DNA from 3 places in the Pseudomonas zhanjiangensis genome. Region 1 is predicted to be linked to each of the others. Evidence: predicted binding sites of a transcription regulator. Region 1 holds the regulator's gene; each other region holds the start of a gene.
What was found. Region 1 encodes FliA, which starts transcription of late flagellar genes. Its sites were predicted from a motif close to CTAAAGTTTNNNNNNNNNNNGCCGNTAA; they were not measured.
Positions count from the first base shown of each region.

Region 2: AB5S05_RS11895 (methyl-accepting chemotaxis protein) is a predicted target of FliA. The motif match lies at 2,597-2,624, and genes of this name have one in related genera.
Region 3: AB5S05_RS06400 (methyl-accepting chemotaxis protein) is a predicted target of FliA. The motif match lies at 1,506-1,533, and genes of this name have one in related genera.

Region 1 is NZ_JBFTEG010000010.1:36,210-40,641, forward strand. It holds gene AB5S05_RS13335 (protein phosphatase CheZ) at 1-598, opposite strand, end outside; gene AB5S05_RS13340 (chemotaxis response regulator CheY) at 618-992, opposite strand; gene fliA (RNA polymerase sigma factor FliA) at 1,085-1,831, opposite strand; gene fleN (flagellar synthesis regulator FleN) at 1,828-2,658, opposite strand; gene flhF (flagellar biosynthesis GTPase FlhF) at 2,774-4,075, opposite strand; gene flhA (flagellar biosynthesis protein FlhA) at 4,091-4,432, opposite strand, start outside.
Region 2 is NZ_JBFTEG010000008.1:118,438-122,869, forward strand. It holds gene AB5S05_RS11885 (alpha/beta family hydrolase) at 1-306, shown strand, start outside; gene AB5S05_RS11890 (cyclic nucleotide-binding domain-containing protein) at 332-811, opposite strand; gene AB5S05_RS11895 (methyl-accepting chemotaxis protein) at 997-2,562, opposite strand; gene acnA (aconitate hydratase AcnA) at 2,740-4,432, opposite strand, start outside.
Region 3 is NZ_JBFTEG010000003.1:341,301-345,732, forward strand. It holds gene ampD (1,6-anhydro-N-acetylmuramyl-L-alanine amidase AmpD) at 1-380, shown strand, start outside; gene ampE (regulatory signaling modulator protein AmpE) at 377-1,213, shown strand; gene AB5S05_RS06400 (methyl-accepting chemotaxis protein) at 1,712-3,742, shown strand; gene AB5S05_RS06405 (bifunctional metallophosphatase/5'-nucleotidase) at 3,954-4,432, shown strand, end outside.

The DNA of each region.
Region 1 (4,432 bases):
GCTTGAGCAGATTGCTCTCCACCTCGGTGACCAGTTGCGTGACCCGTTTGATCACCTGGCCGGTCAGGTCCTGGTAATCCTGGGCGAGCAGAATATCGTTGAGATGGCCGGACAGCTTGGCGCTGTCGCGCTCGCTCCGGGCGAGGAACAATTCGATCCGCTTGGCCAGCTCGCGAAAGCCATCTGCGCCTATCTCGCGACGCATGAAACGCGCCCACTCGGCGCTCAGGCTCTGCGCCTCGCTGGCCAGGTCGTTGACCAGCGGGGCACTCTCTTCGACCAGGTCCATGGTGCGATTGGCCGCATTCTCGGTCATCGTCACCACGTAGTTCAGACGCTCGGTCGCATCGGCGATCTGCGACACTTCCTTGGCGTGGGGTACCCGCGGGTCGAGCTGGAAGTTGACGATGGCGTTGTGCAACTCCCGCGTCAATTTGCCGACTTCGTGGTACAGGCCACGGTCGCGCAATTTATTGAGATCGTTGATCAGTTGGACCGCTTCACCGAACTTGCCGTTTTCCAGGCTGTCGACCAGTTGGCGAGCATTGAGTTTCAGGGTCGACTCAAGGTCGTCCCTTTGCGAATCATCGTGTTCCATAGCGCCCTCGCGGCAGACATCAGCCGTTGACCCGCTCAAAGATCTTCTCGATCTTTTCTTTCAGCACCTGGGCTGTGAACGGTTTGACTACATAACCATTCACCCCGGCCTGAGCGGCCTCGATGATCTGATCCCGCTTGGCTTCGGCAGTGACCATCAATACCGGTAGATGCTTGAGGCGCTCATCGGCACGTACGGCACGCAACAGGTCGATACCGGTCATACCGGGCATGTTCCAGTCGGTCACCAGAAAGTCGAAGCTGCCACTCTGCAGCATCGGCAACGCGGTGACACCATCGTCGGCTTCTGCGGTATTGGTGAAACCCAAGTCACGCAAGAGATTCTTGATGATCCGTCGCATCGTTGAAAAATCATCAACGATGAGGATTTTCATATTTTTGTCCAAGTCGACCTCCGTACAGTCCCAAACGCACCCAGTTCCTGGGTACGCCCTTAATCGTGAAACCGGCCTGCTAATCCAACTGTCTAGCGCGCGCGCCACTCGCTCAGCCGCGCCCGCAGACGCGCCGCGCACTGACTATGCAACTGGCTGACACGCGACTCACTCACACCCAGGACTTCGCCAATTTCCTTGAGATTCAGCTCTTCATCGTAATACAGCGATAACACCAGGCGCTCACGCTCGGGCAAGTTGGCGATGGCGTCGGCCAGCGCGCCTTGGAAGCGTTCGTCTTCCAGGTCTCGCGAGGGTTCTGAATGCGTGGAGCTGGCGTCTTCATGCAGGCCACCATGCTCGCCGTCCTGCAACAGGTCGTCGAAGCTGAACAGGCGGCTGCCCAAAGTGTCGCCAAGAATGCCGTAGTAATCCTCCAGACTCAATTGGAGTTCGGCCGCAACCTCGTGATCTTTAGCGTCACGCCCGGTTCTGGACTCAATTACCCGAATGGCGTCACTGACCATGCGGCTGTTTCGATGCACCGAACGCGGCGCCCAGTCACCTTTACGCACCTCATCGAGCATCGAACCGCGAATGCGAATACCGGCAAAGGTTTCGAAGCTTGCCCCCTTGCTCACGTCATACTTCTTCGCGGCTTCGAGCAGGCCGATCATCCCGGATTGAATCAGGTCATCGACCTGCACGCTGGCCGGCAAGCGCCCCAGCAGGTGATAGGCGATACGCTTGACCAGGGGCGCATAGCGCTCGATCAGCTGGTATTGGGAGTCTTGTGCCTGCGCCTTGCTGTACATACGGAGTCCAGGGGCTGCTGTCATACGGCGGCGTCCGCGGCTGGCTGATGAACCAGACGCTCGACGAAGAATTCCAGGTGGCCACGGGGGTTGGCCGGTAACGGCCAGGCGTCGACCTTCTGCGCGATCGCCTTGAATGCCAGGGCGCACTTGGACCGGGGAAACGCCTCATAGACCGCACGCTGCTTCTGCACGGCCTTGCGCACCGACTCGTCATAAGGCACCGCGCCTACGTACTGCAGCGCCACGTCGAGGAAACGGTCGGTCACCTTGGTCAGCTTAGCAAACAGATTGCGGCCTTCCTGCGGGCTATGGGCCATGTTCGCCAGGACGCGGAAGCGGTTCATGCCGAAGTCGCGATTGAGCAACTTGATCAGCGCGTAGGCATCGGTGATCGAGGTCGGTTCGTCGCACACCACCACCAGCACTTCCTGGGCGGCACGGACGAAACTGACCACCGAGTCGCCGATGCCGGCCGCGGTATCGACGATCAGCACATCGAGGTTATCGCTGATCTCGCTGAACGCCTGGATCAGGCCGGCGTGCTGCATCGGCGTCAGCTGGACCATGCTCTGGGTGCCCGAGGCGGCCGGCACGATACGCACGCCGCCCGGCCCCTGCAGCAGCACGTCACGCAGGTCGCATTCGCCGCTGATAACATCGGCCAGCGTGCGCTTGGCCGTCAGCCCCAGCAGCACATCGATGTTGGCCAGCCCGAGGTCGGCATCCATCAACATCACCCGCCGCCCGAGGTCGGCCAGCGCCAACGCCAGATTCACCGAGACATTGGTCTTGCCGACGCCGCCCTTGCCGCCGGTCACCGCAATCACCTGTACGGGATGCATACCCATGTTATCTACACACCTTGTCTGACGTTAGACTGGAACCCTGAGGCTGGTTGCGCCGGGCCGATATTCGCCCTGCCAAGCACTGCCCCACGTCGCAATACCACTGCCGCAGCAGCCATTAGCCGGCGCGTCGCGCCGGATGTTGATAGAGACCGGCGAACATCTCAACCATGGCCTCTTCACTCGGGTCCTCGGCGCTCTGCAAACCGACCGCACGACTGACCAACTGGTGGCTACGCGGCACCTGCAGGTCGTCGGGAATCCGCGGCCCATCGGTGAGATAGGCTACCGGCAGACGCTGGCCAATAGCCAGACCTAAAACCTCGCCGAGGCTGGTCGCCTCGTCCAACTTGCTGAGGATGCAGCCGGAGAGCCCACAGCGCTTGTAGCTATGATACGCCGCCTTGAGCACCTGGCTCTGGCTGGTAGCGGCCAATACCAGGTAGTTGCGAGCCTTGATGCCGCGACTGGCCAGCGCCTCGAGCTGCATGCGCAGCGCCGGATCACTGGCCGGCAGGCCGGCGGTGTCGATCAGCACCACCCGCTTGCGTGCCAGCGGCGCCAGGGCCTGGGTCAGCGACTCGCCCGGATCGACCGCAGTGACCGAGACATTGAGGATGCGGCCCAGGGTCTTCAGTTGTTCCTGGGCGCCGATGCGGTAGCTGTCCATGCTCACCAGGGCGATGTTCTGCGCGCCGTACTTGAGCACGTAGCGCGCCGCCAGCTTGGCCAGGGTGGTTGTCTTGCCCATGCCAGCCGGGCCGACCAGGGCGATCACCCCGCCCTCTTCCAGCGGTTCCTGCTTGGGCGTCTGAATAGCGTGGGCCAGATGGGCCAGGAGCATGCGCCAGGCCTGACGCGGTTCGGCGACATTGGCCACCCGCTCGAGCAGGACCCGCGACAGCTCGCCCGGCAGACCCATGCGCTGCAGGCGACGCCACAGATTGGCCTGCTTGGGACGGCGGTCCTGCATCTGCCCCCAGGCGATCGAGCCCAACTGCACTTCGATCAGTTCACGCAGGCCGTTCAGCTCGAAACGCATGGCCTCCAGTGCGCGCTGATCACCGGCCACGACCGGCTGTACCGGCGCCGCCAGCGGGGTGACACTCGGCTTATCGGCGGGCACCTCGGGCATCCCGCCAAAAAGCTGGCGATCCTTGCCGGCATCGGCCTGGCCGCGGGTGGCCAGCTCCGCCTGGGCCGAGGCGATCCGCGACTGGGTCTTGCGCAGCTCGGCCTCCAGCGCCGGGTTTGCCTGGCGAGCAGGTGCGGCAGGAATCTGGTAGTCCAGCGCCGCGGTCAGCTCGACACCGCCGGCAACCCGACGATTGCCGATGATCGAGGCATCCGCGCCCAGCTCATCGCGAACCAGCTTCATGGCTTGACGCATATCGGCGGCGAAAAAGCGTTTGACCTGCATGGCCTGTGACCTCGGTTAGTTCTGCCCCACCGTCGCGACGATGGTGACCTGCTTGTTATCCGGAATTTCCTGGTAAGCCAGCACGTGCATACTCGGCACCGCCAGCCGCGCGAACCGCGAGAGCATCGCCCGGACCGGACCGGCCACCAGCAGAATCACCGGCTTGCCGAGCATTTCCTGGCGCTGCGCCGCTTCCACCAGGGAACGCTGCAGCTTCTCGGCCATGCCCGGCTCCAGGAGGATGCCATCCTCGGAGCCCTGACCGGCCTTCTGTAGACTGTTTAGCAATATCTGTTCCAACCTTGGCTCCAAGGTGATCACAGGCAGCTCCGGCTCTAGTCCCACGATGCTTTGCAC
Region 2 (4,432 bases), on a different contig from region 1:
GATGAACTGGGCGCCGATGCCCTGGTCTGCCTGGGTTATCCGTTCTACGCGGCGGGCAAGCCGGACAAGCCGCGCGTCGCGCACCTGGCCGGGCTGCGCACGCCGACCTTGATCGTGCAGGGCGAACGCGATGCCCTGGGCAACCGCCAGGCGGTGGCCGGCTATCCGCTGTCGGCGTCGATTCGGTTGCATTGGCTGGAGAGCGGCGATCACGACCTCAAGCCGCTGAAGCGTTCGGGCTTCAGTCATGAGCAGCATCTGGCTGCCGCGGCGCAGGCCGTCGCGGGGTTTCTCGGCGGCGACTAGTGGCGGGACGACCGGCCAGGCGCGCTTAGGCTGTTTCGGTCGGCGGACGCAGAATGCAGTAGCTGAGAAAGCGGCTCATGTCCCGGGAAAGGTTGATGAAGAAGATGCTGAACTGTTGGCTGTCCAGTTCCTGCAGCCTGGCCAGTCCCTGGCTGGTGATTTTCAGCACGATGCACTCGCTGGCCGCCTCACCGCTCAGCAACCGCGGGCGCATCGCCAGCATGGCGGGAAATCCGATGCTTTCACCATCGCCACCGATATGGGTGATCTGCCGGCCGGCCTCGCCGTCCTGGTAGATCGTCATGCGCCCCTGGAGAATCACGAAGAAGCAGTCGGCGACTTCACCCTGGCGGTAGAGCGTTTCGCCCGGCGTCAGCCTGAGCAGCTCGCCGGTGGCCAGCACTTGCTCGAGGAAGCTGTCCGACAAGGCGCCGAATGCGGACATCTGCTTGAAGGCCTCGGCAGGAAGGGTAGCGCTGAGTGCAGCCAGGTCGAGCGTTTGCATGCAATGGCACTCCATGGGGAGTGGCTTTCGGGGCGCGGGCGAGCGGCTTCGCCGTCAGGGCTTCTGGGTGCTGGCGATTGCGGGGAAGCCCTGCAGGCAGTATAGGCCCTGGCGATCGAAGGCCGACAGCGCCGGGGCGAAGGAGGGAAGGCGCACCGGTTGGGCCCGGTGCGCCCTTGCCGCGCTTAGCGGTTGAAGCGTTCCACCAGGGCGTACTGGTCCTGGGCGGTGTTGGTCAGCTCGGCGCTCAGACGCACCGTGCCCTGGGCTTCCTGGGAGGTCTGGTCGGCCAGCTGGGCGATATTGGTGATGTTCTGGTTGATCTCGTCGGCCACCGCGCTCTGCTCCTCCGCGGCGGCGGCGATCTGGTTGGCCATGTCGGCGATATTGGCCACCGCGTCGCTGATCCCGGCCAGGGCCTGGTCGGCTTGCTGTACCCGCTCGACGCCGTCGTCGGCCTGCTTGCGACCGATTTCCATGGTCATCACGGCTTCCTCGGCCGTGCGCTGCAGCTTGGCGATCAGCTGATGGATCTGCCCGGTGGATTCGGCGGTGCGCTGCGCCAGCGAGCGCACCTCATCGGCCACCACGGCGAAGCCGCGGCCCATCTCGCCGGCCCGCGCCGCCTCGATCGCGGCGTTGAGCGCGAGCAGGTTGGTCTGGTCGGCGATGCCCTTGATCACATCGACCACGCCGCCGATCTCGTTGCTGTCCTGAGCCAGGCGGGTGACGGTCTCGCCGGTGTCGCCGACCGACTGCGACAGGCGCTGGATCGCTTCACGGGTTTCCGCGGTAATGCTGCGGCCCTGGCTGGTCAGGCGGTTGGCTTCCTGGGTGGCGATGGCCGTACGGGCCACGTTGCTGGCCACTTCGAGGGTGGTGGCGGCCATTTCGTTGATCGCGGTGGCGACCTGTTCGGTTTCCTGGCGCTGGCGATCCAGGCCGGTGGAACTGCTGTGCGCCAGGCTGTCGGCCTGCCGTGCCTGGTTGGTCAAGTGCTCGGCGCTGTCCTGCAAGCGGGTCAGGCAGGTCTTCAGGCGTGCGTCCTGGCTGAGCATGGCCATTTCCAGACGGCCCTGGTCACCGCGACTGTCGGTGTACATCTGGGCGATCAGCGGGTCAGAGGTGGTTTGCTCGGCGAGCGCCAGCAGGCGCTTGATGCCGCGGTTCTGCCAGGCCAGGCCGGCCAGGCCCAGGGGGATCGACAGCGCGGCGGCGGCGGCGAAGCCCCAGCTGGAGTCGAGCCAGGCGCCGATCAGGAAGCCGATCTGGCTGACCAGGATGAACGGCAGCCAGTCCTGCAGCACCGGCAGCCAGCTGTCGCGCTTGGGAATCGGCGATTTGCCGGCATTGATCCGCTGGTACAGGGCCTCGGCGCGACGCACCTGCTCGGCAGTCGGCTTGACCCGCACCGATTCGTAGCCGACCAGCTGGTTGTTTTCCAGCACCGGCGTGGCATAGGCATTGACCCAGTAGAAATCGCCGTTCTTGCAGCGGTTCTTGACGATGCCCATCCACGGCTTGCCCTGCTTGAGGGTGGCCCACATGTGGCCAAACACCGCTGGCGGCACGTCCGGGTGGCGCACCAGGTTGTGCGGCGCGCCCATCAGTTCTTCGCGGCTGTAGCCGCTGATCGCGATGAAGGCGTCGTTGCAGTAGGTGATCTGGCCCTTGAGATCGGTGGTGGAAATCAGGCGTTGCTGGGCCGGAAAGCTGCGTTCACGCTGAGTGATGGGTTGATTATTGCGCATGGGGTCTCGTCCCTAAGGGAGGGGGGATACGATGTCATCGGCCTGGGTGGCCCGAAGTTGAGCGGAAATTTTGTCCGACAGTGTAACGGGATCGCGTGCGACATCCCATTTCTGCGCGCGACAGCAGGCAACAAAAAACGGGTAGGGGACGTGGCCCTTACCCGTCTGGATTGGGCCTCAGCCAGCGATCAGCTGGCGCAGCACATAATGCAGGATGCCGCCGGCCTTGAAGTACTCGACCTCGTTGAGGGTGTCGATGCGGCACAGCAGTTCGGCGCTGTCGTGCGAGCCGTCGGCGCGGACGATCTCCAGCATCAGGCTCATGTGCGGATGCAGTTCGACGCCATCCAGGCCGCAGATGCTCAGGGTTTCCTGACCAGTCAAATCAAGGGTCTTGCGATCGCGGCCGGGTTTGAACTGCAGGGGCAGCACGCCCATGCCGACCAGGTTGGAGCGGTGGATGCGCTCGAAGCTCTCGGCGATCACCGCCTTGATCCCCAGCAGGTTGGTGCCCTTGGCTGCCCAGTCGCGGGACGAACCGGTGCCGTATTCCTTGCCGGCGATCACCAGCAGCGGCGTACCGGCGGCCTGGTAGCGCATGGCCGCCTCATAGATCGACAGCTTTTCGCCGCTGGGCAGGTGCAGGGTGTTGCCGCCTTCCTCGCCGCCGAGCATCTCGTTCCTGATACGGATATTGGCGAAGGTGCCGCGCATCATCACCTCGTGGTTGCCGCGGCGCGAGCCGTAGGAGTTGAAGTCCTTGGGCTCCACGCCTTGCTCGCGCAGGTAGCGCCCGGCCGGGCTGTCGGTCTTGATCGAGCCGGCCGGGGAGATGTGGTCGGTGGTGACCGAGTCGCCGAGCAAGGCAAGGATGCGCGCTTGGTGGATATCGCCGATATGCGGCGGCGCATCGGCGATATTCTCGAAAAACGGCGGGTGCTGGATATAGGTGGAGTCCGCCTGCCAGGCGTAGGTGTCGGCCTCGGGGACCTCGATGGCCCGCCATTGTTCGTCGCCGTCGAACACGGCCGCGTACTCCTTGTCGAACATCGCGGTTTCCACCTGCTTGACCGCTTCGGCGATCTCGCCCTGGGTCGGCCAGATGTCCTTGAGGTAGATGGCCTGGCCATTGTCCTTGCGGTGGCCGATGGGTTCCTTGGCGATGTTCATGCGCACGGTGCCGGCCAGGGCGTAGGCCACCACCAGCGGCGGGGAGGCCAGCCAGTTGGTCTGCACCAGCGGGTGCACGCGGCCTTCGAAGTTGCGATTGCCCGAGAGCACCGAGGCGACGGTCAGCGAGTTGTCCTGGATGGCTAGCTCGATCGGCTCGAGCAGCGGGCCCGAGTTGCCGATGCAGGTGGTGCAGCCATAGCCGACCAGATCGAAACCCAGCTCGTTCAGGTAGGGGGTCAGGCCAGCGGCATCCAGGTATTCGGTCACCACCTTGGAGCCCGGTGCCAGAGAACTCTTGACCCAGGGCCGGCGCTGCAGGCCGTTGATCACGGCCTTCTTGGCCAGCAGACCGGCGGCCATCATCACGCTGGGGTTGGACGTGTTGGTGCAGGAGGTGATGGCGGCGATCACCACCGCGCCGTCCTTGAGCCGGTGGGTCTGGCCCTCGTGGTGATAGTCAGCCTCGCTGACCTGGGCCGAGGCGCCGACCGCAGCGCCGCCACCGCCCTCGCTGAGCAGGCGGTCTTCCTCCTTCGGTGCGGGATGCAGGTGCAGGCCCATGAACTCGTCGAAGCTGCGGCTGACCTCGGCCAGGGGCACCCGGTCCTGCGGGCGCTTGGGCCCGGCCAGGCAGGCCTCGACGCTACCCATGTCCAGCTCCAGACTGTCGCTGAATTGCGGGCTGTGGCCCTGCTCG
Region 3 (4,432 bases), on a different contig from region 1:
ATCCCTACTTTGCCGAGATTGCGGCGCTGCAGGTATCGGCGCACTTCCTGATCGAGCGCGACGGGGTGATTACCCAGTTCGTTTCCTGTAACGAGAGGGCCTGGCATGCCGGCCAGTCCTGTTTCGACGGCCGCGAGAACTGCAACGATTACTCCATCGGTGTCGAGCTGGAAGGAACCGACCAGCAGCCCTTTACCGATGTCCAGTACGCGGCCCTGGTTGAGCTTACACTTGTCTTGCAACGGTGCTTTGCGGCGATCACCCTAGAGCGAATCTGCGGGCACAGCGATATCGCGCCGACACGCAAGACCGATCCGGGGCCGGCATTCGATTGGCCACGCTTGCGTGCCGCACTCATGGACAAAAAGGAGCGGGTATGACTTTCCTGGTGTTGCTACTGGTGCTCTGGGTCGAGAAATTCTCTTCGTGGCGTACCCATATCCAGCACGATGGCCCTTGGTTGCGCTTGCTGGCCTGGACCGAACGGCAGAATGATTTCGTCGAGAGCCCGTGGCTGGCGGTCATAGTCCTGGTGCTGTTGCCCCTCCTGGGTCTATGGATTGTTTTGGCCGTGCTGCAGCCACTGCTCTACGGCTGGCTGGTGTTGCCGGTGCACCTGCTGGTGCTGGTCTACAGCCTGGGACGTGGCGACTTGCAGGCGGCACTGGGGCCCTTCCGCGATAGCTGGCGCCGCAGTGACGGCGAGGCGGCCTATCTGGTGGCCCGGCGCGACCTGGCGCTGGAGGCCGAAAACGAGTCGGCGCTGCTGCAGTCGGTGCAGAAGTACATGGTGTGGCAGGCCTACCAGAGCTTCTTTGCGGTGATCTTCTGGTATGCCTTGCTCGGCCCCCTGGCGGCGCTGGCCTATCGGCTGCTGGCGATGATGGCCGAGCATGGCCAGCAGGTGAATGTTCGCGAGCGCGCCGTGGCCCTGCGTCATGCCTTCGACTGGTTGCCGGTGCGCGTGCTGGCGGTGAGCTTCGCCATAGTGGGCGACTTCGTAGCGGTCAATCGGGCGCTGCTGCATGAACTGTTGAGCTGGGACATTTCCGCGGCGCAACTGGTGATCAACGTCGGCCGCGCCGCCAGTGAAGCGCCTGAGCCGCAGATCGGCGAGGCTGGCGTCGCCAGCCTGGATGGTCTGTGGCAGTTGATGGTGCGTGCCGCGGTGCTCTGGTACGCGGTGTTTGCCCTGTGGGCGCTGTTCTACTAGGACATTGCTGGCGGAGCGGGCACGCCCGTCTGGTTGGCTGATGCGTCCAGGCGTCGCACCGACGCCTGCGCCTGCTCCTGCCGGTGCAGCGCTTGGTTGGTCAGGCGGTTCTAGGTGCCAGTCATGCTCTTGCCGCAATGCCAGGAGCTTTCCCCGGTAAAGCGGCTTCGGCTGCCGCCGTGCCCTGCATGTACAGCTGTCCGGGGCATGGTCATATCCTTCGCGACGGGGCTGCGCCGAGCGAGCGGCGCGAGTCCCATTTCGTCCAGCGCAAGGCCGCGCCATTCTTAACCTTAAGTTACAGTGCATCGCGTCGATAACGGGTATATAGGTGGCTGTGTTCGGTTCGCCTATCGCGGCGTGGTCAGTGCGCATCTGCCTGGATGCACTGCGTTGATCCTGCGTCTCGGATCGAGCTCTGAGGAGTGCAAAGTGGCCCTGTGACCCGCCGGGCGGCTTTCTGTTTCGCGCCAAAATAACTAGAACTGGAGACGTCCTGTGAAGACCGTGCTGTATCCGGCCATCGCGCTAATGAATCGCCTCAGCTTCGGCATGAAGTTCAGTTTGATCAGTGTCTTGTTCTTTCTGCCCATGCTGGTGACCAACTTCTACCTGGTGCGTGACTCCTACCGCCAATTCGTCGGTACCCAGGCCGCTCTCGAGAGCCTCGATCTGCTCGGCGCCTCGTTGTCGCTGCGGCGAGATCTGGAGAGTTTTGCCGACCTGTTGCAGATCAACGAAATGATCGGCCAGTCAGGTCAGGCTGGTGATCTCGAGAAGCGCATCGAACAGTTGCACGGCGATCTGGAAAGCGCATTGCAGGGGCTGATGCCGGTGGTGCACGAGGCCGAGCAAATCGCCGAGTTCAATGCCAAGCGCGACGAGATGCTCGCCGAGCTCAAGGCGCTGGAGGGCGACACGTCCTTGCAGAGCAAGACGGCGACGGCCAGGAAGCTGCTGGGCAAGTCGCAGGTATTCATCAAGCTGGTCGCCAGCCAGGCGGGGCTGAGCCAGGACCGCCAGCGCGAGGTGCGCCAGATGGCCGAGTTGGTCACGGTGGTGACGCCAATGGTGACCGCGCCCCTGAGCGAGGGCCGCGCGGTCGGCGCCTATTCATTGGGCCAGGGCTTTCTGAACTCGGCGGCGAGCACCAAGTTCGACGACTTGCTCCTGGAGTTGGAAAAACTTCATGCAGAGTACGGCCTGAACCTGCAGGACGCCTTGAATGCCAACCCGGACGCACGTGCGGCGCTGGAGTCTCTGGCCATGACCAGCCAGGCAACCCTCAAGGACACCGCGCAGTTGTTCGAGGACAGGGTGGTGATCGCCGACAGCCTGGACACGCCTTGGCCGCAGTTCTTCGATGAAGTCAGCGGCGCGCTGGGCAAGACCTATGCGTTCAACGATGCGGTGCTGGCGTTCCTCGATCAGCAACTGCAGATTCGCCTGCAGGAAAACCGTGGCCAGATGCTGCTGCTGGCGGTCGCGCTGGTGCTGGTATTCCTGTTGATCGTCTACCTCTACAGCGGCTTCTATGTGTCGACACGTACCACCTTGAAGAGCCTGGGTCAGGTGATGGACAAGGTCGCGGCCGGCGACATGACCGTCAGCTTCAGCCCCCAGAGTCGAGACGAGCTGGGCGAGCTCGGCCTGGTCTTCAACGAGACCGTGCGCAAGGTTCACGACCTGATCGAGCGTGTCGGCCAGACCGTGGTGGAGGTCGAGCGCCAGGCCGACAGCGTCGAGACGGTGTCGGGTCAGAGCAACCAGTCGGTGGCCAGCCAGCGCAGCCAGATCGAGCAGGTGGCGACGGCAATGAATCAGATGTCCGCCACCGCCCAGGAAGTGGCGCGTAGCGCGGCGGCTGCGGTGGACAGTGCGCAGAGCGTCAATCAGGAAACCGTCAGCGGTCGTGCCCTGGTCGAGTCCCAGGTCGGCAGCATCCAGCGGCTGGCCGACGAGATCGACCAGTCGGTTGCGGTGATCAACCAACTGGCCAGCGACAGTGCGTCGATCAGCCAGGTGCTGGACGTGATCAAGGGGATCGCCGAGCAGACCAATCTGCTGGCGCTCAACGCGGCGATCGAGGCGGCGCGGGCCGGCGAGCAGGGCCGTGGTTTCGCCGTGGTGGCCGACGAAGTGCGCAATCTGGCCAAGCGCACTCAGCAGTCCACCGAAGAAATCGAGAAGATGATCGACAGGTTGCAAGGCGGCGTGGGTGCAGCGGTGAAGACCATGAACGTCAGCCACCAGATGGCCGATGGCACGGTCAGCGAATCGGGCAGGGTACAGCTCGCGCTGGAAAATATCCTGGGCGCGGTGGGCATGATCGTCGACCAGAGCCAGCAGATTGCCGCGGCCGCCGAACAGCAAACCGCAGTGGCCCACGATATCGACCAGAACATCGTCGAGATCAACCGCGCCGGCGAGCGTACCGCCGAGGGCGCCAGCCAGACCGAGCGGGCCAGTCGCGAGCTGTCCGAACTGGTTTCGCGGCTCAAGCAGCTGATCGGTGCCTTCCGCGTCTGATCGGCCCGATGAATGCACAAGGCCCGCCAATTGGCGGGCCTTGTGCATTCAGAGGCCGCGGCCTGGCGGCGCAGGCGCCCGGGGTTGGCCCGATTGGCGAGTGGCGGCGGCCCGATCCGTCGCTGCCTGGGCCGCTGGCCTGGCCCATACTGCCGGCCCATCCGCCGCCCTGCCAGGGTGGCCGCCCGCCATTCTTGCTGAAGGAACGCCCATGCCATTGCTCCGTCCCTGGCTCGCTGCCTGCTGCCTGTTGCTGGCCGGCCTGGCGCCCGCCGCCGAGCGGGAGTTCACCATCCTCCATACCAATGACTGGCAGTCGCGTCTGCTCGGCTTCGGCCCGAACAACGAATACAGTCCGGCCACCGTGAATGACGACGACACCGTCGGTGGCGTGGCGCGCCTGGCCACCCTGGTGCAGGCGCGGCGCGCGGCTGCCGGCGAGCAGGCAGTACTGTTGCTCGACGGTGGCGATTTCAGCATGGGCACGCTGTTTCACACGGTCAGCCGCGAGATCGGTGGCGAACTGCGCCTGCTCAGCGAACTGGGTTACGACGCGGCGACCCTGGGCAATCACGAGTTCGACTTCCGGCCGGCCGGCTTGGCGGCAATGATTACGGCGGCGCAGCGGGTCGCGGGACCGTCCCTGGTGCCGCTGCTGGCGAGCAATCTGCAGTTCGACCCGGCGCGCCA